Regions from separate parts of the Nocardia sp. NPDC019395 genome, predicted to be linked through region 1. Evidence: riboswitches for the same ligand, from Rfam matches in the RefSeq annotation. Region 1 holds a riboswitch; the other holds the start of a gene.
The links. Region 1 has a riboswitch for cobalamin ahead of metE (5-methyltetrahydropteroyltriglutamate--homocysteine S-methyltransferase). Riboswitches for the same ligand answer to the same signal wherever they lie in the genome.
Positions count from the first base shown of each region.

Region 1 (8,638 bases):
CGGCCGGGGTGCCGGTAGCACCGGCCGTACGGGCATCCGGCCGCCGGCCGCGGCGTGAGTTGCCGCACATGAGGCCCATCGAAGCCGGCGCACCGAGAGTGAGTGACGTCGTGTGGCTGCTCGTCGGGCGGGACGGTGCGTTCCGCGTGTGTTGTCCACCCGATCCGCCATGTCGGGTGGCGCCGCTAACCTGGCGGGCAACGATCCGATGACCAGGAACGAGGTGGCGGTGCCCGAAACCCGGCAGGTGAGCGGTGTTCCGGACGAGCGGTGTCCGGGCTCCGGCGGCACGCTCGCCGCGGATGACGGCGCGTCGCGGGTGCGCGGTGCCGATTCCTACCGAGCCGGGCTCGGCGGCGCGGAGTTCCTGCACTGGGGCCGGGCCTGTGTGCGCGCGCTGGAGCGGGCACGTGGCGAGATCGACGGACTCAACGTTTTTCCCGTACCGGATTCGGACACCGGCAGAAATCTGCTGGCGACGATGCGTGCCGCCGTGGCGAGCGCGGAAGAAATCGCCGGGGAGCCCGCGGACGGCGCCGATGCACCCGAATGGCGGGTACCCCGGATAGCCGCCGCGATGGCACGGGGCGCCACGGCCGGTGCCCGGGGTAATTCCGGGATCATCCTGTCGCAGGTGCTCCGGGGTTTCGCGGAGGCCGCCGCGGAGACCGCCCTGACGGGCGATACCTATCGGATCGCATTGGCGCGGGCCGCGGCACTGGTCCGCGGCAGCCTGAGCGAGCCGGTCGAGGGAACCATTCTCACCGTGCTCGACCGAGCGAGCGCCGCGGCGGCGAACTGCTCCGAGTCCGGGCTGGGTGGTGTGGCCCGTGCCGCCGCCGAGGGCGCCGCACGGGCGCTGGACAGTACGCGCGACCAACTGGACGCGCTACGCGAGGCCGGAGTGGTGGACGCGGGTGCGCGCGGACTGCTGGTTTTACTGGACACGATGGTCGCCGAGGTGACCGGGGAAACTCCCGTTCGACGCGAATACCCGGCTGCCGGGGTACCGCGTACCGGCCCTCGGCGGTTCCCGCCGGAGCCGGTGCGGTTCGAGGTGATGTTCCGGATCACCGGTGCGGACGACGATCGTGCCACCGCGTTGCGATCGCGGTTGGCGCCGCTGGGCGATTCCGTGGTTGTGGCGGCCGACGGGGCCGGCGGCTGGGCGGTCCATATCCACTGTGCGGACGCGGGGGCGGCGGTGGAAGCCGGTGTGGCCGCGGGGAGTGTGCGGGATATCCGGATCGAATGCCTCTCCGGGGCCCATCCGGACACCGGTGCTGCCGCCGGCGCGGAAGCGGCCGCAGCCGGTGGTGCCGGCAACGGTGTGCCGGCGGACGCCGGTGATCGCCGTGTGCCGGCGATCGGCGGGGCCGATCGTGGTGTGCTGGCGGTCGCCGCCGGGGCCGGCGCCGCCGAGCTGTTCGAGGCGGCCGGTGCGGTGGTGCTGGGTGCCGAGCCCGCCCTGGAATCCGCGGCGCTGCTCGCAGCGATACGGCAGATGCCGCACCGGGAGGTACTGGTATTGCCCAACGGCGCCCTACCGGCTCACGAACTGGTCGCGGTCGGCGCCGCCGCGCGCGATGCGCACCGCGATGTTCTGCTGCTGCCCAGCGCCAGCATGGTGCAGGGGCTGGCGGCGATGGCGGTGCACGACCGGGCGCGGATCGCGGTCGACGATGCCTTCGCCATGTCCGAAGCCGCCGCCGGTACTCGCTGGGGCGCGTTGCGCCGGGCTCGGGAACGGGCGCTGACCATGGTCGGAACGTGCGCACCCGGCGACGGTCTGGGCCTGGTCGGACACGATGTGGTGGTGATCGACCGGGATACCCGCGCCGCGGGGCATACCTTGCTGAACCGGATGCTGGGGCTGGGCGGGGAACTGGTGACGCTTTTGGCCGGTGCGGGGGCGCCGGAGGAACTGGCCGCCGAACTCGCGCGGCATATCGGGGCCGAATTCCCCGGTGTGGAGGTCACGGTGTATTCCGGAGGACAGCGCGCGGACCTGATCCAGATCGGTGTGGAATGAGTATTCGTCCGGCCACGGGTCCGGTGACGACGGGAGGATGGCGACGGTGCGACTGAGCGGACTTCGGATGGTGACACCGATCGGGGCGAGATGGCCACACTGAGTGATCGCCTCGACCATGTGCTCGGGGCGAAAGCGGCCGGTTCGCTGTCGGATGCGTTCGATATGCGCACGGTCGAGGATCTGCTGCGCCACTATCCGCTGCGGTATGCCACCCAGGGGCAGCCGCTCACCGAGGAAGCACCCGAGGACGGTGCGCATATCACCGTGATCGGCCGGATCAGCAAAGCCGAACTGCGGCCGATGCGGCAGCGGCGCGGTTCGTTACTGAAGGTGGTCCTCGACACCGGGTCGGGTCGCGGGGTGGATGTCACCTTCTTCAACGGTGACAAGGTGAAATACGCGGTGCGCGAAGGCGCCCGGGCAATGATGTCGGGGACGGTGAACTACTGGCGTCCCGGCCAGTGGAATCTCAGCCACCCCGGGTATCTGATCCTGCCGGAGTCGGATACCGAGGAACCGATGCTCACCACCGTGCGTGGTGGCGGCGACCTCCGCGGTATCGCGCAGAGCGCGAAAGGCGCGGGCGGGGTGGATATGTCGTTCTTCGAACGGGAGTTCATCCCGGTGTATCCGGCGACCGCGAAAGTGCAGAGCTGGGAGATTCTGGGGTGCGTCCGGCAGGTGCTCGATCAGCTCGACCCGCTCGCCGATCCGCTGCCCGGCGATGTACGCGCCGAGCACGCGCTGATGCCGGTGGGTGATGCGCTGCGGTCGATCCACCTGCCCGAAAGCCAGTCCGATATCGAACGAGCCAGGGAGCGGCTGCGTTTCGACGAAGCGCTGGCGCTGCAACTGGTGCTCGCCGAACGCCGGCACGAGGTGTCCGGCCGGACAGCCCGGGCCTGCCCGCCGCGGGCGGACGGTATCGCCGCGGCCTTCGACGAGCGGCTGCCGTTCGAACTCACCGAGGGGCAGCGGCAGGTGATCGGGGAGATCTCCGCCGATCTGTCCCGGGAGCAGCCCATGCATCGCCTGCTGCAGGGGGAGGTGGGGTCGGGGAAGACCATTGTCGCCCTGCACGCCATGCTGCAGGTCGTCGATACAGGCCAGCAATGCGCTCTGCTCGCGCCCACGGAAGTGCTCGCGGCCCAGCACTATCGGTCGCTGCGCGCGATGCTGGGTGATCTCGGGCAGGCCGGTGAACTCGGTGCGGCCGAGACGGCGACCCGGGTCACGCTCGTCACGGGTTCGATGCCGGTGGCCGCCAAGCGGGAGGCGCTGCTCGCCGCGGTGACGGGGGATGCCGGGATCGTGATCGGTACCCATGCGCTGATCCAGGACTCGGTGGAATTCTTCGATCTCGGAATGGTCGTGGTCGACGAACAGCACAGGTTCGGGGTCGAGCAGCGAGACGCGCTGCGGGCCAAGGCGAAACCGGGGATCTCCCCGCACCTGCTGGTCATGACGGCCACCCCTATTCCGCGCACCATCGCGATGACCACTCTCGGTGATCTGGAGACCTCCACGCTCACCCAGCTGCCCCGTGGTCGCTCCCCGATCAGTTCGAAGGTGGTGCCGCGTCGCGTACATCCCAACTGGGTGGACCGGGCCTGGGAACGGATCACCGAGGAGGTGGGGGCGGGGCGTCAGGCCTATGTCGTGTGCTCGCGTATCGGTGACGACGAGGACGGCCCTGCCAAGGGCGGGAAATCGCGCGGCGCGGATTCCGGAAAGGAGCCGCCCTCCACGCAGGCGGTCCTCGATGTCTTCGACCGGCTGCGCACCGGCCCGCTGTCGCAACTACGTGTCGGCCTCCTGCACGGACGGCTGCCGTCCGACGAAAAAGACCAGGTGATGCGCGATTTCAACGCCGGCGATATCGATGTGCTGGTCTGTACGACCGTGGTCGAGGTCGGCGTTGACGTACCGAACGCGACCGTGATGGTCATCATGGACGCCGACCGGTTCGGTGTGAGCCAGTTGCACCAGCTGCGTGGCCGGATCGGTCGTGGTGCGCACCCCGGGCTGTGCCTGCTGATCACCGACGCCGCACCCGGTGGGCCGGCGATGACCAGGCTGGAGGCCGTGGCCCGGACTACCGACGGTTTCGAACTGTCGGTACTCGATCTGCGACAGCGGCGCGAGGGCGATGTGCTGGGTGCGGCGCAGTCGGGAACCGCGCGATCGCTGCGGTTGCTCTCACTGCTCGACGATCTCGAAGTCATCACTTCCGCACAGGAACTCGCTCGCACCGTTGTCGCCGACGATCCTGGCTTGGTCCGGCACCCCGGTCTGGCGGCGATGATGCATGCCGCTGTCGACGCGGAGCGGCTGGAGTACCTGGCGAAATCCTGAGCGGGCGATCCATCGGCCGAGCCGTCGGGACGCGGTTCGGAAATTGGTGTGCCGGAGGGGAACCGGTGGGTGGCCCGCGGCGTCAAACCTGGCACAGAGCATCGGCTAGTGAAGGGTGGGCGGGATGAGGCCAGAGCAAGGGTGCCGTGCGGTCAGGAGGGTATCGCCGGTACCCCATTCACGAGTACGGCCGGTTCTCCGGGTGACGCGGCATTGTCCGGAATGTGCCGCGGCGGAACGGATGAAGCGCCGGGAATCCGGCGCCGGGGAGCTGGAGGGCTGACCGGCCCGGGCCGAATACCCGCGGGCAACGACCCGGGCCGGGAAGCCGGTTGGCGAAAAGGTCAGCGCACGGTACGGGCGGCGGTGACCATATTGCGCAGTGACGCTTCGACTTCGGCGGGGCCTCGGGTCTTCAGACCGCAATCCGGATTAACCCAGAGGCGTTCGGCGGGAACGGCTTTCAAAGCGGCGCGCAAGGCGGCAGTGATCTCCTCGGCGCCGGGGACACGCGGGGAATGGATATCGTAGACACCCGGGCCGACGCCCGCGGCGAACCCGGCGGCGTTCAGATCGTCGAGTACCTCCATATGGGAGCGCGCGGCCTCGATCGAGGTCACATCCGCGTCCAGTCCCGCGATCGCGTCGATCACCTCACCGAATTCCGAATAGCACAGATGTGTGTGGATCTGGACCGAATCGGAGACCCCGGAGGTCGACAGCCGGAACGCACCCACCGACCAGTCGAGATAGGCCTGCTGGTCGGTTCTGCGCAGCGGCAGTAGTTCGCGCAGTGCCGGTTCGTCCACCTGGACGATCCGGATACCCGCGTTCTGCAGGTCGACGGTCTCGTCGCGGATCGCCAGCGCCACCTGTCGCGCCGAATCCGCGAGGGGTTGATCGTCGCGGACGAAGGACCAGGCCAGGATGGTGACCGGCCCGGTGAGCATGCCTTTCACCGGTTTATCGGTGAGCGATTGCGCGAACTCGATCCAATCGACCGTCATGGGCGCGGGCCGGGACACATCACCGAACAGGATCGGCGGGCGTACGCAGCGGGTGCCGTACGACTGCACCCAGCCCAGTTCGGTGGCCGCGAAACCGTCGAGCTGTTCGGCGAAGTACTGCACCATATCGTTGCGCTCCGGCTCGCCGTGTACCAGCACATCGAGTTCGAGCTTCTCCTGCAGGGCGATGACCTCGGTGATCTCCGCCCGCATCCGCCGCTCGTATTCGGGCCGGTCGATCTCGCCCTTTCGCAGCGCGGCGCGGGCCAGCCGGATCGCCGAGGTCTGCGGGTAGGAGCCGATCGTGGTGGTGGGCAGCGGCGGCAGCTGCAGGCGTTCCTGCTGCAGGGCCCGCCGCCGGGCCGCGGGGCCGCGCTCGCCGGCGTCCGGGCCGAGCGCGGCCAGCCGGGCTCGTACCTGCGGGTTGCGGATCCGTGGATCGGCTCTGCGGCTCGCCGCCGCGGCGCGGGCACGGTCCAGTTCCGCCGCGATGACTTCGGTGCCGGCACTCAGGCCGGTGGCGAGCAGTCCCACTTCGGCCACCTTCTCGGCGCCGAACGCGAGCCACGACCGCAGGGCCTCGTCCAGGTGGGCTTCCGCGGCCAGGGTGTACGGCACGTGCAGTAGCGAGCACGACGTCGACGGCACGACGGTTTTCGCGCTGCCGAGCAGGGTGGCGAGGGTGGACAGCGCCTGATCCAGGTCGGTGCGCCATACATTGCGGCCGTCGACGACACCGGCTACCAGCGTTTTGTTCGCCAGCGCGGGAACCGCGGCCAGTTCTTCGACCGTCCCACCGGCGACCAGGTCGACCGCCAGCCCCTCGATATCGGTCCCGGCCAGTGCGTCCAGGGCCGGGCCGGGATGCCCGAAATACGTGGCGACCAGCACGGCCGGGCGGTTCGCGGGGGCCGTCAATTCGGTGTAGACCTGCCGGACCGCCGCCAGTTCCCCGGCCGTGAGGTCGGTGACCAGCGCGGGTTCGTCGATCTGCACCCACGGCGCGCCCGCCTCGGCGAGCAGGCCCAGCAGCTCGCGGTAGAGCGGAATCAGCTCATCGGCCCGGTCGAGCGCGGCGGGGCCGGTGGACTTCGACAGCTTCAGGAAGGTGATCGGGCCGATGATCACCGGACGGGCCGGGACCCCGAGCTCGATCGCCTCGCGCAGCTGCGCGAGCACGTCTTCGGGGTGCAGCGTGAACGTCGTCTCCGGGCCGATCTCGGGGACCAGGTAGTGATAGTTGGTATCGAACCACTTGGTCATCTCCAGCGGTTCCACCGAATCGGTACCGCGAGCCGCGGCGAAGTAGCGGTCCAGCGGGTCGGCGATATCGGCCACCCGTGGCGGCAGGGCGCCGAGCAGCACCGCGGTATCGAGCATCTGGTCGTAGTAGGAGAAGGTGCCGACCGGGACCGAATCCAGGCCCGCGGCCCGCAGCTCGGCATACTGGTCGCGCCGCAGCGCCCGCCCGGTTTCGTGCAGCTGATCGGCGTCGATACGCCCGGCCCAGTAGGATTCGGTCGCGCGTTTGAGTTCCCGGCGGGGACCCACCCGGGGAAGTCCGAGAACCGTTGCGGTGAAAGGTGTTTGCGAAATCGCAGTCACGGTGTTCTCCATTGCTGAAGGTTGACCGACCATCGCCTTACGCGGACGTACGGATACCGATGAGACCCGGACTCCCGGTCGTGTGACCGGGATATGTGTCAGCACTGGTGGACCGCAGCGCCCAATCCACGAGGCGGTGGTCACCGGATACGGCGTACCCGGTACAACCGGCAGGTCTTCGGACTCGCGGGCTCCGGCCGATCGGCCGACCTACTGGCCGTCGCTTCCCGGGCTGTGCGCCCAGTGCTGATGACGGCGGTCGTTCCCGCTCACCGCTGCGGGACAGTTCCGGTTTTCCACCGGATTCCCTCTCACCCGCCGAGGGCGGGCTTCGACGCCGGGACGGTCGTTCGGGGCTCCGAGTCGACCGGCCGGCGAACCAGCTGCGTGGTCCACCATAGCCCGCCCGGGCCGCCGCAGCCGGAGCGGTCGAGATCGCGAGCTCGCGCGGGCCGATCGGGTGCCTGCCCCGCGGCGAGGAAGTTGCCAGGTGTTGTCCCTGCTCGTCCGGTCGCACAATCCGCCGCCGTCGACGGTGAGATATGACCGCGCGGTGACCAACACTTCGCAGCGCTGCCATACCCCGTTGTGAAGATTCTGCGAAGTGGACTTCGGTGTCGAACCTGGATGTGGCGCCGGGTACGTTTGGTCAATGTTCTCGAAAGTCTTGGTTGCCAACCGCGGCGAAATCGCCATCCGAGCCTTCCGCGCGGCGTACGAGCTCGGTGTCGGAACGGTTGCCGTCTTCCCGCACGAGGATCGGAATTCGGTCCACCGCCTGAAGGCGGACGAGGCATACGAGATCGGTGAGGAAGGACATCCGGTCCGGGCCTATCTTTCCGTCGACGCGATCATCGAGGCGGCGAAGACCGCCGGCGCCGACGCGATCTACCCGGGATACGGGTTCCTCTCGGAGAATCCGGATCTCGCGGCCGCCTGCGCGAACGAGGGGATCACCTTCATCGGGCCCTCGGCCGAGGTCCTCGAACTGGCCGGAAACAAGGCCCGCGCGATCGCGGCGGCGAAGGCCGCCGGGCTGCCGGTACTGAATTCCAGCGCCCCCTCCGCGGATATCGGCGAATTGCTCACGGCGGCCGAATCCATGGAGTTCCCGGTATTCGTGAAGGCTGTCGCCGGTGGCGGCGGCCGGGGGATGCGCCGGGTGCAGGCTCGCGACCAGCTGCGGGAGGCGATCGAGGCGGCCTCGCGCGAGGCCGAATCGGCGTTCGGCGATCCGACGGTCTTCCTGGAACAGGCCGTGGTGAATCCCCGTCATATCGAGGTGCAGATCCTGGCCGATACCCAGGGCAATGTGATGCATCTGTTCGAGCGCGATTGTTCGCTGCAGCGGCGGCATCAGAAGGTGATCGAGCTGGCGCCGGCCCCGAATCTGGACCCGGACCTGCGTGATCGGATCTGTGCGGACGCGGTGGCGTTCGCGCGGCAGATCGGCTACAGCTGCGCGGGCACGGTCGAATTCCTGCTCGATGAGCGCGGTAACCATGTCTTTATCGAGATGAACCCCCGTATCCAGGTCGAGCACACGGTGACCGAAGAGATCACCGATGTCGATCTGGTGCAGTCGCAGCTGCGGATCGCGGCGGGGGAGAGCCTGGGCGATCTGGGCCTGAGCCAG
Region 1 is NZ_JBEYBT010000002.1:479,413-488,050, forward strand. It holds gene ABZ827_RS10975 (DAK2 domain-containing protein) at 209-2,032, shown strand; gene recG (ATP-dependent DNA helicase RecG) at 2,123-4,390, shown strand; gene metE (5-methyltetrahydropteroyltriglutamate--homocysteine S-methyltransferase) at 4,735-7,014, opposite strand; cobalamin riboswitch at 7,154-7,359, opposite strand; gene ABZ827_RS10990 (pyruvate carboxylase) at 7,655-8,638, shown strand, end outside.

Region 2 (8,638 bases), on a different contig from region 1:
TGGCCCGGTGGGGTGATGGTGTGTTCGCCCTCGATCAGCAGGGCCGCAACGCCCACCTCGGCCCATTCCCCCCAGAACGCACGTGTTCCCCATTCCTCGGAGATATCCCGGAAAGTCGCGATATCTCCGTGTAGCCGGTAACCGTCCAGGGTCCGGTCGAACGAGTTCAGGAAGTAGCGCCCGGCGACCGGGCCGAAGTACTCGAGCACGGCGGCCTCGTCGGCGAAGGGCTGCGGCCAGGCCGCGATCATGGCGGCCCAACCGGCGGCGGTGCGGCCGGTGAAATCCGCGGCCATATCCTCCACTACCAAGGCCCGCACCCGCCCCGGATGCCGAGCCGCGAAGACCCATCCGTGCAGCGCACCCATCGAATGGCCGATGATCACCATCGGCTCGGTGATATCGGTGGTGGCCGCCGCCAGATCCGCGACGAACGCTTCGGTGGTCAATTCGGCGGGCGCCGGGCGCCCGTGCCCGGCGGCGTCGAAGGTGTAGACGTGACCGTGGCCGCGCAGCCAGCCGATCTGGTCCGCCCAGGTCCGGGCGCTGCCCATCAAACCGTGCAGCAGCAGTATGGGGGCTCCGGTCCCGCCTTCGTCGTGCAACATCGACAAGAGTGTATTCCGGCCCGGCCGCCCCCCTGCCCGAGGATTCATACCCGGCCGACGGTAGGCACACCCGCCACCCGCTCGTCGTGGATCACCACGGTGGTTCGGGCCCGTCCCGATTCTGGAGCGACGGAGCGGGGGAGCGAAGCGGAGGAGCGGAGGAGTGAAGAATCGGGACCAAGGGGGGCCCGAACCTGCGCCGCAGGAGGCGGCGCAATATATACAGTATGGCTGTTGTGAAGATCAATGCGATCGAGATTCCCGAGGGCGCGGGACCCGAACTGGAGAAGCGGTTCGCCCACCGTGCGCACGCGGTCGAGAACTCCCCCGGATTCCTCGGCTTCCAGCTCTTGCGGCCCACCGCCGGCGAGAACCGGTACTTCGTGGTCACCCAGTGGGATTCCGAAGAGTCGTTCGCGGCCTGGCGTGACGGCCCGGCCAAGGAAGCCCACGCGGGTCAGCAGAACAAGCCGGTCGCCACCGGTGCGTCGCTGCTGGAATTCGAAGTGGTGCTGGACGTGGCGGGTAAGCCCGCCTCCTGATCTCTGGGCTGGTCACGCCGCGATGAGTGGCGTGACCAGCGCTTTGTTCGGCAACATATTGACGACCGGCGGCTCCGGTGTCACAGTTCGATGGATAAGCGAAGGTGACGCGGTAATCCGGTGAGATTCCGGAGCGGTCGCGCCACTGTGTGCTCCGCTGCCGCGGAGTGAGCCAGACACCGGCACCGACGCATGGCACTCGACGGGACGCGAACTCCCGGAGGAGGACACATCATGGCCATCGTCCACACCCCGAGCCGGGCCGCCGATACCGCGGCAACCGTGCTCGTCACAGCCGGTGTCGTACTACTCGCGCTGCTGACTCTCTACTTGGTGGGCTTCGATCAGGGCGCGATATCCCGCAGCGGGATGTTCCTGCACGAGCTGATGCACGACGGACGCCACCTCCTGGGCGTCCCATGCCACTGAGCGGATCGTTCCGGACTCTGCTGATCCGTGGTCTGCTCGCCGGATTGATCGCCGGACTACTGGCGGGTGTCGTCGGGAATTTCGTCGGCGAACCCGAAGTGGACGCGGCCATCGCCATCGAGGAGTCGGCCGCTTCGACAGCGGATTCGCACGAATCCCAGGCCGGGCACAGCCACGGTGCAGAGGCCGGAACCGGACACAGTCACGGCGAGGACGATGCCGTGGTCAGCAGGCCGTGGCAGAAGTTCGGCCAATTCCTGGCGAATGCCCTCGCGGGTATGGCCTTCGGCGCGATCATCGCGACGGCGGCACATTACGCCCGCCGGTTCACCTCCCTGCCCGGACCACGGCTGGTGCTGGGACTCGGGTTGGGCGGTTGGCTCGCGGTGGTCGCCGTGCCGTTCTTCAAGTACCCGGCCAACCCACCCGCGGTAGGTGATCCGGAGACGATCGACGAACGCACTCTGTTGTGGGTGGCCGCCGTCGTACTGGGACTGGTCGCCGTCGTGGCCGGGGTCTACATCTGGAACCTGCTGCGTGCGCAGCTCGCAACCATCCGGCTCATCGCCGCGGTCGCGGTGTTCGTGCTGATCACGACACTCGGTTACGTTTTTCTGCCCGGCGTGAACGAGGTGGGTGCGGATTTCCCGGCAACGCTGCTGTGGGAGTTCCGGACGGCGTCATTGGCGGTCTCAACCACACTCTGGGTGAGTATAGGCCTCGCTTTCGCCGCGCTCACCGAGTGGAGCACGCGAAGTGATACCCCGGCAGCGGTAACTGTCACCCCCGCACCGTGATTCCGGCTCCGGTACAGCCCGGGCAGCGTCGGGGTACGAATCAGATCAACTCGAGAACCCCGATAGTTCCCGTAGGAGACGCCACGTCGGCCCACACACCGGCCCGGATGGTCCCGGACTCCCCGCAGACGACGAGGGGAGCCCGGGAGCTGCTCAGGACTCCAGGGCCGCGTCGAGCGTGATCTCGTCCACTCCGGTCAGCGCCTTACTGACCGGGCACCCCGACTTGGCCGCGGCCGCCGCCGTGGTGAAACCGGCGTTGTCGAGGCCGGATACCCGGCCCCGGACTGTCAACGCGATACGGCTGATCCGGAAGCCGCCGGCCGGATCCGGGCCGAGCGTCACCGCTGCCGACACGTCGAGGCTCTCCGGAGTACCACCGGCCTGGGCGATCTCGTTCGACAGCGCCATCGCATAGCAGGACGCGTGGGCCCCCGCGATCAACTCCTCCGGGCTGGTTGTACCGCCGGCCTCGTCGGCGGAACGTTTCGGGAAGGACACCTCGTACTTGCCGACCCCGGAACTGACCAGATCGACCTGGCCGGAGCCGTCCTGCAGACCACCGGTCCATGCGGTGCGCGCGGTACGTGTGGGCATCACAATCCTTTCGAAGATGATTCGTTCGGGTCGGTTTCGAACCTACTCGTACCTGTCAGCCGGCCGCAGCGGTTCGTTCGTCGAGCCGGGCCAGCGCCGGGGGCCAGGCGGCCCGATGCCGGTCGCGTGCGGCCTCATCGGCAAAACCGCTGTGTCGCAGACGTAACCGGATACCGCGGGGTTGTTTGACGAACTCCACTCGTACCAACGTTTCCACGCCCTCGGTACCGCCCGGCCCGGTCACCCAGGTCATTTCGACGAGACGCCCCGGTTCGAGCCGTACGAAACGCCCGTAGTGCGGACGCGTTCCGCCCTCGCCGCCGGCCTCGAAGTAGAACGGCTCGTTCACCTCGGGCCGCATTCGTAACGTCCCGGGCGCCGCTAACCAGATATCGAACCCCTGGGTCCATGCCAAGTAGAGCAGTTCGGGCGAGGCTTTCATCACCCGTTCCACTGTCAGCTCGTATGGCCGTGCTGACAGGTCCGGTACACGTACTTGCTGGTCGACCATCATAGGACCATACCCGCGTCGGCACCCGTCACGCCGCAGTTGCCGCCGGTATCGCGCCGCTACCGACCGTTTCGTCCCGAACCGGCGGATTCGACCCCGGAATATCCTCGCGAGACCGAGAATCCGGGTGTGCAGCGCCGACTTCGGCCAAGGGGCGAATAGGGTGATACACGTGGAGAGTTCGCAATGACGAGCTGGGAGATAGCCGGGCTACTGGGTTGGCCGGCGCTGGCCGCGGCACTGTTGGTGCTGGCGATGCAGCGCCGTGCGCTCGTGCGCGCCTGCCGAGAGCGTGACGCCGCCGCCGATACCGCGGCGCAGCGGCAACGGGCACTCGAGGTGAACACCGAGCGCCTGCTGATCGCGCGCGAGCTACACGACGTGGTGGCGCACAATCTTTCGCTGATCAATGTGCAATCCGGGATGGCACTGCAGCAGGTCGAGAACAAATCTGCGAAGGCCGCCGGGACGGTGGCCGAGATCAAGACCACCAGCCGGAACGCGCTCGAGGATGTGCAGGCGTTGCGGCACGCGATCCAGTCCGTGGAGCCCAGCGCAACCGCTGCGCCCGGCGACGACGACCAGCCGCGAGACACCGGCACAACCGCGTATCGGAACCGGGAGAAACGTCCCCGGCGTGGCAGTTTCGGCCGGCCGGCTCGGACAGGCGGGGCGGAACCGGCCAGAGGCTCCGACACGGCTCGCCGGGAAACCGCCCCACCTGCCGCACCCGCTCCACCGGCGCGCGAGCCCGATCCGACCATGTCCGACCTCGACGAACTCCTCCGTAAACCCCGTATGGCCGGGCTGACGGTACATACCCGGGTAGTAGGAACAGCCGATACTCTGCCCGCGGCCATCGACGAGGCCGCGACCCAGATCGTCACCGAATCGCTGACCAATGTCATCCGGCACGCCACCGGCGCCGAGGCCACGGTGACAGTGCGGTTCACCCCCGATTCCGTGGACCTCACCGTCGACAACACCCGGCCCACCGGCAAACCCGAACACACCGGTCCGACGCGTGGAATGGGCATTATCGCCATGCGTGAACGCGCCCACGCGCTCGGTGGCGCCCTCACCGCCGGCCCGAAACCGAGTGGCGGTTACCGCGTCGCGGCCCGGCTGCCGAGCCGCCCACTGCGCATAGCGATCGATCCGGACGAACCGCCGCGGTCCCGGGCCGGGTCGAGCGAGAACAAGCGGGTTTCGCCGTCCGACCGATCCCCCGTGCGTGGCGCTACCCCGAAGCCCGCCGAAACAGGTCCCGTAACAAGAGAATAAGGTGCGGCACCTGCCGTATCCGGTGACAGCGGATCGGGTTCCGCCGCCGTCGTGAATATGGGCCGAGCCGGCTACTCTCCCGGATCGGCCGCCTGACGCTCCTCTTCCGTGAACCCCGCGGCGCGGGCCGAACCCGGGTCCCCGGGACCTTGTAAGCGAGTCGAATACGCCCCGGCCGCGCGGAACACTCCCTGGACACCGGCAGGCGCCGCGCCGTAGGTGATCGACTGCTGCGGAGCGAACCCCAGCTGGGTGCCGATCTGCACGGCATCCATATTGGCGCCGAGGAACAGGAAGTCCCAGTTGTAGTCGTTCTGCTGTTGCTCGATCAGCGAACGCACGGCGGAATGGGTCCATTCCCGGCTCGAGTTCTCGTGGCCGTCGGTCAGGATCACGACGATCACCGTGCCGGGGCGCTCGGATTCCGGACGCCCGGCGAGCTCCGCACCGATATCGGTGACCAGCTTCCCGATCGCGTCGTAGAGCGCCGTACCGCCGCGTGGGTGCAGGATCGGCTGCGGAATCTGCTCGAGGGGGATATTCGAGTACAAGCATTCGTAGTCGGTGTCGAACTGGGCGAAGGTCACCCGGACGGTTCTTTCGACCTTGCCCTGCTCCTCGAAGAATGCGGCCAGCCCGCCCTCGGTGTCGGATTTGATCGACTGCATGGAGCCGGAGCGGTCGAGCAGGACAGCGATCAGGCTCTGATCGGGATCGGTCATCGGTACCCCCAGTCGAAGTGGACCCTTGCGTCCACCCTACGCGCGCCCGTACCCGGCTCGCCGCCGAATTTCCGCAGCCACGGTCCAATGCTCCGGATATGCGAAAGGGCCTGTCCTGCTGTGCAATACAGCCGGACAGGCCCTTCGCTACGGATGTTCTCTACTCGCCCGAGGCAGCCTCGGTGCTACCCTCGCCCGCGCCGGTCAGCACGACCTCCGGCTTCTTCTCACCGTCGTCCTTGGTGAGTTTCGCCTTCGGGGTGAAGGTGAACCGGGCATCCTCGCCGGAGCCTTCGCCGTCCCAGCCCTCGACATCGACCACGACGTTCTGGCCGGCGCCGATCTCGCCGAACAGGATCTTCTCCGAGAGCTGATCCTCGATCTCGCGCTGGATGGTGCGACGCAGCGGCCGGGCACCGAGCACGGGATCGAAACCACGCTTGGCCAGCAGGCTCTTGGCCCGATCGCTGAGCTCCATCGACATATCCTTGTTCTTCAACTGCACGCCGACGCGGTCGATCATCAGATCCACCATCTCCACGATCTGCTCGGTGGTGAGCTGGTGGAAGACGATCACATCGTCGATACGGTTGAGGAACTCGGGCCGGAAGTGCTTCTTCAGCTCGTCGTTGACCTTGAGCTTCATCCGCTCGTAGTTCGAGCCCTCCTTGTTGGACTGGGTGAAGCCCAGGCCGACAGCCTTCGAGATATCCGAAGTGCCGAGGTTCGAGGTGAAGATCAGCACCGTGTTCTTGAAGTCCACGGTCCGGCCCTGGCCGTCGGTGAGGCGCCCGTCCTCGAGGACCTGCAACAGGGTGTTGTAGATCTCCTGGTGGGCCTTCTCGATCTCGTCGAACAGCACCACGGAGAACGGCTTGCGGCGCACCTTCTCGGTGAGCTGGCCGCCCTCCTCGTAGCCGACGTAGCCCGGAGGGGCACCGAAGAGCCGCGAGGCGGTGAAGCGGTCGTGGAATTCGCCCATATCGATCTGGATGAGCGCGTCGTCGTCGCCGAACAGGAAGTTCGCCAGCGCCTTGGACAGCTCGGTCTTACCGACACCGGACGGACCGGCGAAGATGAACGAACCGGACGGACGCTTCGGATCCTTCAGGCCGGCACGAGTACGGCGGATGGCCTTCGAGACCGCCTTGACGGCGTCTTCCTGGCCGATGATCCGCTTGTGCAGCTCGTCCTCCATACGGAGCAGACGGGTGGTCTCCTCCTCGGTGAGCTTGAAGACGGGGATACCGGTCCAGTTGGCCAGCACCTCGGCGATCTGCTCGTCGTCGACCTCGGCCACGACATCCAGATCACCGGAGCGCCACTGCTTCTCGCGCTCGGCCCGCTTGGCGACGAGCTGCTTCTCCTTATCGCGCAGCCGCGCGGCCTTCTCGAAGTCCTGCGCGTCGATCGCCGATTCCTTCTCCCGGCGCGCGTCGGCGATCTTGTCGTCGAATTCGCGCAGGTCCGGCGGGGCGGTCATCCGGCGGATACGCATCCGGGCGCCGGCCTCGTCGATCAGGTCGATCGCCTTATCCGGCAGGAACCGGTCGTTGATGTAGCGGTCGGCCAGGGTAGCGGCGGCGACCAGGGCGCCGTCGGTGATGGAGACCCGGTGGTGGGCCTCGTAGCGGTCACGCAGACCCTTGAGGATGTTGATGGTGTGCTCGACGGTCGGCTCGCCCACCTGGACCGGCTGGAAGCGGCGTTCCAGGGCGGCGTCCTTCTCGATGTACTTGCGGTACTCGTCGAGGGTGGTGGCGCCGATCGTCTGCAGCTCACCGCGGGCCAGCTTCGGCTTCAGGATCGAGGCCGCGTCGATAGCGCCCTCGGCAGCACCCGCACCGACCAGCGTGTGCAGCTCGTCGATGAACAGGATGATATCGCCGCGGGTGTTGATCTCCTTGAGCACCTTCTTCAGGCGCTCCTCGAAATCACCGCGGTAGCGGCTGCCCGCGACCAGGGAACCCAGGTCGAGGGTGTAGAGCTGCTTATCCTTCAGCGTCTCGGGGACCTCGCCGTTGACGATCGCCTGGGCCAGGCCCTCCACCACGGCGGTCTTACCGACACCGGGCTCGCCGATCAGGACAGGATTGTTCTTGGTACGGCGGCTCAGCACCTGCATGACCCGCTCGATCTCTTTCGAGCGGCCGATCACGGGGTCGAGTTTGCCTTCCAGCGCGGCCTGGGTGAGGTTACGGCCGAACTGGTCGAGCACCAGCGAAGTGGACGGGGTACCGGTTTCGCCACGGGCACCGGATTCGACCGGTTCCTTGCCCTGGTACCCGGACAGCAGCTGGATGACCTGCTGGCGGACCCGGTTGAGATCGGCGCCGAGCTTCACCAGCACCTGCGCCGCGACACCCTCGCCCTCACGGATGAGGCCCAGCAGGATGTGCTCGGTGCCGATGTAGTTGTGGCCGAGCTGCAGCGCCTCGCGCAGGCTCAGCTCCAGCACCTTCTTGGCGCGCGGGGTGAACGGAATATGACCGGACGGGGCCTGCTGGCCCTGGCCGATGATCTCTTCGACCTGGCTGCGCACGCCCTCCAGCGAGATGCCGAGCGACTCCAGGGACTTGGCCGCGACACCCTCACCCTCGTGGATCAGACCCAGCAGGATGTGCTCGGTGCCGATGTAGTTGTGGTTGAGCATCCTGGCCTCTTCTTGGGCCAGGACGACGACACGCCTCGCGCGGTCGGTGAACCTCTCGAACATCGCTCCCTCACTCTCCTGCTCCGGACTCTATGGCCGGCTCACGCCGTGGTGTGTCGTGGACAACCGTCGACTTCAGCCTGCCATGAAGGCCAGGGGTTGCGGCCCCCGCCTCCCACTCTAGTTGGCGGGGGTACTTGCCGCCGCCGGTCCACCCTAATGATCTGTAGCCGGTCGCAGCGTTATTCATTCATAACGCCCATACCCACGGAATCGTTTCCCACTCGGGTTTTGCCCACAGCGAACACAAATGTGGCCCGGACCGCCCGCGCCTAGAGATCGCGATCGGCGATGAGCCCGCTGCGCATGGCCAGCGCCGCGAGCCGCTGGCGTTTCTGGTTCTGGGGCAGGTCCTCGACCCCGAATTTGGCGAACAGCGCGCGCAGGTGTGTCTTGACGGCGTCGACGCTGAGGAACAGTTCGTCGGCGATCTGC
Region 2 is NZ_JBEYBT010000006.1:149,532-158,169, reverse strand. It holds gene ABZ827_RS17810 (alpha/beta hydrolase) at 1-608, opposite strand, end outside; gene mhuD (mycobilin-forming heme oxygenase MhuD) at 836-1,150, shown strand; cobalamin riboswitch at 1,211-1,353, shown strand; gene ABZ827_RS17800 (CbtB-domain containing protein) at 1,385-1,579, shown strand; gene ABZ827_RS17795 (CbtA family protein) at 1,570-2,376, shown strand; gene ABZ827_RS17790 (OsmC family peroxiredoxin) at 2,530-2,973, opposite strand; gene ABZ827_RS17785 (SRPBCC domain-containing protein) at 3,029-3,484, opposite strand; gene ABZ827_RS17780 (histidine kinase) at 3,671-4,768, shown strand; gene ABZ827_RS17775 (vWA domain-containing protein) at 4,840-5,490, opposite strand; gene ABZ827_RS17770 (ATP-dependent Clp protease ATP-binding subunit) at 5,651-8,206, opposite strand; gene ABZ827_RS17765 (FHA domain-containing protein) at 8,476-8,638, opposite strand, start outside.
Region 2: it holds a riboswitch for cobalamin, as region 1 does, so the genes downstream of both, ABZ827_RS17800 (CbtB-domain containing protein) here and metE (5-methyltetrahydropteroyltriglutamate--homocysteine S-methyltransferase) in region 1, are expected to answer to the same signal.